DNA from 2 places in the Pseudoalteromonas sp. A25 genome. Region 2 is predicted to be linked to the other one. Evidence: predicted binding sites of a transcription regulator. Region 2 holds the regulator's gene; the other holds the start of a gene.
The links. The regulator LexA, encoded in region 2, represses DNA repair genes until DNA is damaged. The targets are predictions, from matches to a motif close to TACTGTATNNNNATACAGTA.
Positions count from the first base shown of each region.

Region 1 (4,185 bases), on a different replicon from region 2:
GGCTTTTCTTGCAGCTCTTTGTAGGCTCTGGCCATGGGCAAAATCGAAAACTCCCCTTCAAGATCAGCGTGTTTAAGGGCTGCTTGGGTAATTTCAACGAGCGCACCAGAGGCAAGTCCTTTGGCATTTTTAAAGTGGTAAGGTGGCAAGTCTTCGGCATAAAACGTCAATGCATGCGCGTGCAATAGGGGCATTATAAACAGCACGATAAAGCTTACATGGCACAACACTTTGCTCATATTACCTCCAACAATCGACAAACCATTGTAGATAAATTATGCGCTCACGTATATGGGGGGTTGCTGTTAGGAATAAGTTTTCAAAAAAATCTTATAAAAACATACGCTTTTAGTGACAAATGCTGCTAAGGCATTAGCTCTGCTTTTATTTTACGTAATAAATGTAACTCTCGAACGAGTGACAGTCCCTGTTTTTCACTGCTTTCTAACGTACTTTGATTATGCGCAATCGCTTTATCAAGGCTGATCCAAACGGGTTTCATGCCATTGGCATGCTCGTAGTCTTCCATTTGCGGTTTGCTAAATTCACCGCATATTTCACACACGTAGCAATCTGACACAATGTGGATATTGTCATAGTCAGGTTTGTACCAAGGGCGGTATTCTTCATATCGTCCAAAAGGCGTTATGTGGGTTAAACTTTTAGCGCCTGTTTCTTCTTGTAGTTCTCGCAGTAGCGCCTGTTCAATGGTTTCGTGCTTATCCATACCACCACCAGGTAGTGAGTAATCATCATATCGGGCGGTATATAGCAACAAAATTTCTTCGCCTTTTATCACAATTGCTCGAGCTGTATGGCGAGTAAAGTGGCTACCTGAAGGTATATTCACAGCTGTTGAGTTGAGGTTTCGCATGATGCTCATATCACTGATGATTTAATTTGGCCGCGTAGTATACGCCAATTAAGAATAAAGATTAATTGCTTAAGGCACAGGAGGAGCTAGGCTGCTCCTGTGCGTATTGAGTTAGTAGGGGGATGGAAAGCGTTGTAACACAGCACCAATGTCATTAAGTTGCGCCTCACTTAAATGCAAATCAAAGGCATGGATGTTTTCTTTTAATTGGCACATTGTTGTAGCGCCAATAATTGTTGAAGTAACGCCATCTACTTGATTGACCCATGCAAGCGCTAGTTGTGCGGGAGTTACACCAAATTGCTTGGCTATCGAGTTGTATTCTTTCACTGCTTGGTTTGCTTGTGGCGTATCTCTAAACAAACCATTGCGCTGCATATAAGTCCAGCGCGAGCCCTCAGGCCTTGCACCATCAATATACTTACCGGTTAATGAGCCCGCCGCCAGTGGTGACCATGGTAAATAGGCTATGTCTTCATGAACGCAATTTTCAATCAAATAGGGCCAATCTTTCGTGTGCAATAAGTTGAATTCGTTTTGAATTGCAACGGGTCTGGCGAGGTTATGCTCTGAGCTTAAACGTAAATAAGTATTTATGCCCCAAGTGGTATCATCGGATAACCCCCAATGACGGATTTTTCCTTGTTTAATGCACGTTTGCAAAGCTTGTAAAATATCCAGCATTGACTCGATTTCTGCATCTCGGTCGACCTTTGAGAATGTCACCATACCGGGCCAATGCTTTGCAAAGTGAGGCGAAGTGCGGTTTGGCCAGTGCAGTTGGTAAAGGTCGATGTAATCGGTGTTTAAACGAGATAAAGAAGCATCAACGGCTTGGATAATAGATTGCCCGCAGATAGGCGCGCCTTCGCGGATCCAGCTGACACCGCCGCCTGAGATCTTTGTTGCCATTACTAACTGCTCGCGCTTTTCGCGATGTCGAGCCAGCCAATTGCCAATGATGGCTTCAGTTTTACCATAGGTTTGTGCTGATGGTGGCACGGCGTACAGCTCAGCCGTATCAATAAAGTTTATACCTTGGCTTAGTGCATAGTTAATTTGTTCATCGGCATCATGTTGATTGTTCTGCAAACCCCAGGTCATGCTCCCCAAACAGACTCTAGAAACCTCGAGTTCGCTACTGCCTAGTCGACTAAATTGCATGCTAAATCCTTGTTATAAGTTAGGTTCGACGATTAACGTCAAGACTAAACCAGTTTAGAGCATTCAAAGCGCGAGTAAAAGTTGCAAGATACCGAAAGTTATGAACATAATAATCTGTATATAAACACAGTATTTTGAACATGAGAAAATTCATACATATTGATATGGATTGTTTCTATGCCGCCGTTGAGATGCGCGACAATCCAGAACTTGCAAAAGTCCCTATGGCGATTGGTGGAAATAGCCATCGTGGCGTTTTGTCTACTTCTAACTATTTGGCGCGTGAATACGGTGTCCGCTCAGCTATGTCCAATTATCAAGCTAAGAAATTATGCCCTCATTTAGTGATAGTGCCCGGCAGAATGTCTGTTTATAAGGAAGTGTCTGCGCAAATAAGAGGGGTTTTTGCTCGCTATACCAATCTAATCGAACCGCTGTCTTTAGATGAAGCTTACTTGGATGTAACAGACTGTGCGCAGTTGGGAGGCAGTGCCACCTTGATAGCACAGCAAATTCGCGCTGATATCGAACGTGAAACGGGCTTAACCGCCTCAGCGGGTATCGCCCCCATCAAATTTTTAGCCAAAATAGCCAGCGATGAAAACAAGCCAAACGGTCAATTTGTTATTACACCCAATGAAGTGCATGACTTTATTGATACACTCCCTTTGAAAAAAATCCCCGGTGTGGGCAAAGTGACACAGCAAAAGTTATTGGCGCTTGGTTTTCAATATGGCTGTGATATCAAAAAAAGCAGTGAAGATTTTCTATATCAGCGCTTTGGTAAGTTTGGCTTAGTGCTTTGGCGGCGTTGTAATGGGATTGATGAGCGGCAAGTTGAAACACACAGAGTGAGAAAGTCTGTGGGAGTTGAGACTACATTTAGTGAAGATACTAGCGATGCGTTAGAGTTAACCCGCCGTTTAGTTGAATCACTATTTCCTGAACTGACACGTCGCGCTCAGCCTTATATTGAAAGTAGAGGTATGAACAAGCTGGGTGTTAAAGTGAAATTTTTTGACTTTCAAGTTGTGAGTAAGGAGTGTCAATACGACAGTTTAAACGTTGATGTTTTATCTACTTTGCTAAAAGAGTTACTGGCTCGTTATCCGAGTAAACCCGTGCGTTTGATAGGGATTAATATTGGTCTTCTCGAGAGCAAAAACGACCAAGCTCAACTTGGGCTATTTGACTGCGACTAAAAGGTAAGTGCTTTTTTTGTTAACTATGTTAATTTCACACGCTAAGCTAATACAAAAATAAGAGCAGGAGCCTAGAATGCAGTCAATCATGATAGTGCTATTTGGCATAATTGGTATGCTATTTGGCTGGTTTGTTTATTCCAAATTTATCGCCGAAAAAATCTTCAAAATGGACGATAATTTTGTCACGCCGGCACATGAACTAAATGATGGGGTGGACTTTGTGCCGACCAACAAAGTGGTGTTATGGGGGCACCATTTTACTTCTGTTGCTGGTGCTGCGCCGATAGTTGGGCCTGCCATTGCGGTTTATTGGGGTTGGGTACCTGCCGTGTTATGGGTAGTGATAGGTACTATTTTCTTTGCCGGTGTTCATGATATGGGGGCTCTTTGGGCCAGTGCTCGCCATAAAGGCAAGTCTATGGGAGCGCTGTCAGAAACGGTGATAGGCAAACGTACTCGTGCATTGTTTATGATTGTGGTGTTTCTTGTTTTACTTATGGTTAATGCGGTATTTGGTGTGGTGATCGCCAACTCATTTGTTGCCAACCCCAGTGCCGTGTTTCCTGCTTGGGCAGCGATAGCCGTTGCGCTAGTGATTGGCCAATTGCTAAAACGACAAGTGCCTTTGGTGCCGCTTTGCGTGGTCGGGGTGGCTATTTTGTATGCCACCATTTATATGGGCTCTAGTATGCCTTTGGCCCTACCTTCTGAGTTGTTTGGATTAACCGATAAAGCAAGCTGGATTGTGATCTTGTTTATCTATGCGGCTGTGGCTTCTTTGCTGCCTGTATGGATGCTTTTGCAGCCGCGTGATTTTATCAATGGTTTGCAGTTATTGGTTGGCTTGATACTGCTATATGGTGCGGTATTTGTTGTTATGCCAGATATTACCGCGCCAGCATTTAATACCCATATGGCCAGTGAAACACCCAGTATTATCCC
Region 1 is NZ_AP021846.1:2,912,119-2,916,303, reverse strand. Features, by position in the region: gene GDK41_RS12585 (substrate-binding periplasmic protein) at 1-239, opposite strand, end outside; gene GDK41_RS12580 (NUDIX hydrolase) at 365-883, opposite strand; gene GDK41_RS12575 (aldo/keto reductase) at 986-2,038, opposite strand; gene dinB (DNA polymerase IV) at 2,179-3,240, shown strand; gene GDK41_RS12565 (carbon starvation CstA family protein) at 3,317-4,185, shown strand, end outside.
Region 1: the regulator LexA is predicted to act here: its motif matches at 2,151-2,170, upstream of dinB (DNA polymerase IV).

Region 2 (4,185 bases):
GCAAAAGCTCAAGTCATCAAATGAAAATTTAGAGCACTTCGCTTTTCTAGCTTCTCATGATCTTCAAGAGCCTTTAAGAAAGATCATTGCTTTCACTGATAGTTTATCTGTTAGATTAAAAAATTACATTGGCAATGATGAAAACGCGCAATTTGAAATGTCTCGACTCATTGAAGCTTCAGATAAAATGCGCGTAATGATACAAGCTTTACTCAAATTATCTAGATTACAATCACAGAAACTAATTCCTATCGAGACAACCTTAGGCAACCTTATCGATGATACATGCGAGCAGATCAGCTGTGCGATTGAGGAAACTAAAGCTCAAATTACCGTAGACACGCCAGATCAGCTTCTAGAAGTAGACAACTCTCTCTTCGTTCAGGTGTTCCAAAACCTCATCGCAAATAGCCTTAAATTCATCGAGAGCGATATAACACCAAGAATAAAAGTATTTAGCGAACTTAGAGACAATCAAATCATCATATATTACCAAGACAATGGTATAGGCATTCAGGAACCATATTGGCAGAGTATCTTTGAGCCATTTAAACGGTTAGACAATGGAGTAACATATTCAGGCAGTGGTATCGGATTAGCTATGTGCAAAGAAATAATAAAACTGCATAACGGGAGTATTGCGTGTCGAAGTCACAAGAGTAACGGTACCACTTTTATTATTAACCTACCAAGCACTCGGGGGTAAGTATGGATATAGTATTAGTGGATGACGACACCGATGATGTTTACCTATTTACAACTGCATGTGAATACATTACTCCAAAGCCAAATCTGATCGTATTACAAAATGGTGAACAGCTTTTGGAATATATAGATACTCACGGTCTCAAGGGAGATAAGCTCTATCTTGTAGACTTAAACATGCCAAAAATGGGGGGGCTAGAAGCCTTAAAGCACATTAAGCAAAGGGGCTTGGTCAATAAGTTATGTATAATTAGTTACACAACATCGAGTCAGCCTTCTGATATTGAACACGCTTTCTCGTTAGGCGCCAAGTCATATATAACAAAACCTAGTAAGGTAGTTGACCTAATTGAGCTGCTCGAAGTGCTTACTAAATACTGGTTCACTTACAATCACTTTGCTAGGAGCAACAATGAATAAATGGCTAATTTATCTTTTAGAAGATAATGAAGATGATATTTACTTAATACAGCAGTTCCTCGTGAACCATAATGGGCGTCATCAGTTTAAGCTTAAGTCTTTAAAAAACCTTGCTACATTAAAATTAGCTACACGGCAATGTTCACCTGACATTCTGCTCATTGACCTCAATTTACCAGACAGCTCAGGGCTCAACACTCTTATTACCGTCAAACACTTCGTGCCAAACATTCCCATCGTTGTGCTCACTGGCGACTCAAATGAGAGAATTGGAGAGCAAACCATCCAGTTAGGTGCTCAAGATTACATTCCAAAACATGAACTAACGAGTTCTCTGTTAGCTAGAACAATCATTTTTTCAAAAGAGAGATTCGAATTGCAGCGTAATCTAGAGAATATGGTTGTAATGGATAAACTCACTATGCTCAATAACCGAGGCTCATTCGATAACGAACTACATAAGTATGTTCAAGATGCTATCAGGTACGATACAAGTTTTGGTTTGCTGTTTATCGATTTAGATAACTTTAAAGCCGTTAATGATGAGTTAGGGCATCAAGCTGGAGATCAGCTCTTAAGAGGCATTGCTGCGAAACTAAAAATGTTTCGTCGAACATCTGATTTTGTAGCCAGGTATGGTGGAGACGAGTTCGTTATAATCGCGCCACATATAGCGGACAAAAACCAACTCATGAAACTGGCACAGCACAAGTATAGCTTACTTGCCGATAATTACTGCATCGAAGGAAGCAACAATCAAATCCATGAAATACACCTAGAAGTGAGTATAGGCGCGGTACTCTTTCCTGATGATGGCGAAACCGAAAGCAAATTAATACAAAACGCCGATGCCTCGATGTATGAAGCAAAAGAAGCGGGAAAACCTTTTCGAATATGCAAGGACAAAGATTGACGAACACATATCATCGTAAATATCAGCTGCTTTCCATCACGCTTTCAGTAGAGCTATGCAGGGCCATAAAAAGCCATCATAAATAGATATTGGATGAGGCTCGTCAATATATCTCTGTATCAAATACTCGGAGCACGATCAAAAAACTTCTGCAATATCAAACCCAGCTATTATTTCGAATAATGCCGACAGCAAGGCCCTCAATCTCAAAAGACTGATACTCCAAATCAACAGTGATTGGCGAAAACTCTTCATTTTCAGCATGTAAAAGCACTTTTTTCCCCGCCTTCTCCAATCTTTTAACAGTTACTTCATCTTCAACTCTAGCAACAACAACCTGACCATTTTCTGCAACTTTAGTACTGTGAACTGCTAGCAAATCTCCGTCTAAAATACCTATATCCTTCATACTCATACCATTTACTCTGAGTAAGTAATCGGCTGCTGGTTTAAATAAGTGAGCATCAATTTGGCAATGCGTTTCTACATGCTGCTGCGCTAAAATCGGCTCCCCAGCAGCTACGCGCCCAATCAGAGGTAGTCCTGGATCTTCTTTCTCTATTTCTTCAACTAATCTAATCCCACGGCTCGCACCAGGCACCATTTCAATCACACCTTTTTTGGCTAGCGCCTTCAAGTGCTCTTCGGCTGCATTCGCGCTTTTAAACCCTAGTGCTTCTGCAATCTCAGCTCGAGTCGGAGGCATTCCCGTATCTTTAATAAACACCTTGATTAGTTCAAATACTTGTTCTTGTCTTTTTGTAAGTGGACGCATACAACTGGTTTTCCATACAGTACATTTACTGTGAGTATATACAGTTAATAGAAAATCGCAATGGGTGAAGGGGAAATATCAAAGTATTATTTCTAAACTAACAATATGCTTTTAAATTCCTTTTATACAAAAAGGTACGGTCTCTGTTTTTTTATCGACTGACCACGTTTATCAGCTGTATTTGAACCTTAATAACGTCTGCTCGATGTTATTTTTGCTATACAGCAAAAGTGTTTCGCCATGCCTACTCATTGTTATTTTTAAAAGATCAATATAGTGTGAGATTCATCTCATTGTCGATGGCGTTTATACAAAGGTAATCATTATGAAAAAAGTACTTATTCCAGTTACTAACCATGCAACACTAGGCACTACAGAACAGGCAAATGGTACCTATGCTCCAGAACTAACGCACGTGGTTCATGTATTGAACAGCAACAGCATTGCGTTTGATATTGCCTCTATACAAGGTGGCAAGGCGCCTCTTTACGGCACAGACATCGAAGGCGATGACGTGAATAGCCAAGTATTAAGTGACTCTTCGTTCAAAGCACAGATCGACAATACCTTAGTCGCTTCACAGGTGAATATTGAAGATTATGATGCGATTTTCTACCCGGGTGGCTTTGGCTTATTATCTGACTTAGCAATCAATAAAGACATTGGGGGCATGGCAGCAAAACATTATGAAGCGGGCGGTATCATTGCAGCAGTATGCCATGGCCCAGCGGCATTATTACCAATTACATTAAGCAATGGTGAGCCTTTACTTGCTAACAAACACGTTACCGCATTTACCCGAGAAGAAGAAATAGACTTTGGCACTATTAATGATATTCCATTCTTATTAGAAGAATCGCTCACTCGTAACGCAGCAAAATACAGCAAAGTACAACCTTGGGGTGAATTTGTAATTGAAGATGACCGTGTCATTACAGGCCAAAATCCAACAAGCGCTCATGCTGTGGGCGAAGCTTTAGTAAAGCTATTGTCATAAGAGCTGAAAATGATAAAAGTACACCACCTAAATCAATCTCGCTCAACGCGAATTTTATGGCTATTAGAAGAGCTTGGCCTGCCCTACGAAGTTGAGCGGCACGAACGTGATAGCGCAACGCGTTTGGCCCCAGCAAGCTTGGCAAAAGTTCACCCACTAAGCAAAGCACCTATTATTGAACATAATGGTTTGGTGCTTTGCGAGTCGGGCGCAATCATTGAGTATATTCTTGATCAAGCACCAAGTGAGTATTTGCGCCCAGAGAAGGGTTCCAAAGCATACTTTCAATACTTAGAGTGGCTGCACTTTGCTGAAGGGTCTTTAGGCTTGCCAATTATTGCCCGTTTACTTATGAACATGGAACAGCGAGATGGC
Region 2 is NZ_AP021847.1:363,302-367,486, forward strand. Features, by position in the region: gene GDK41_RS18175 (PAS domain-containing sensor histidine kinase) at 1-706, shown strand, start outside; gene GDK41_RS18180 (response regulator) at 709-1,125, shown strand; gene GDK41_RS18185 (two-component system response regulator) at 1,118-2,038, shown strand; gene lexA (transcriptional repressor LexA) at 2,196-2,813, opposite strand; gene GDK41_RS18195 (type 1 glutamine amidotransferase domain-containing protein) at 3,139-3,810, shown strand; gene GDK41_RS18200 (glutathione S-transferase family protein) at 3,820-4,185, shown strand, end outside.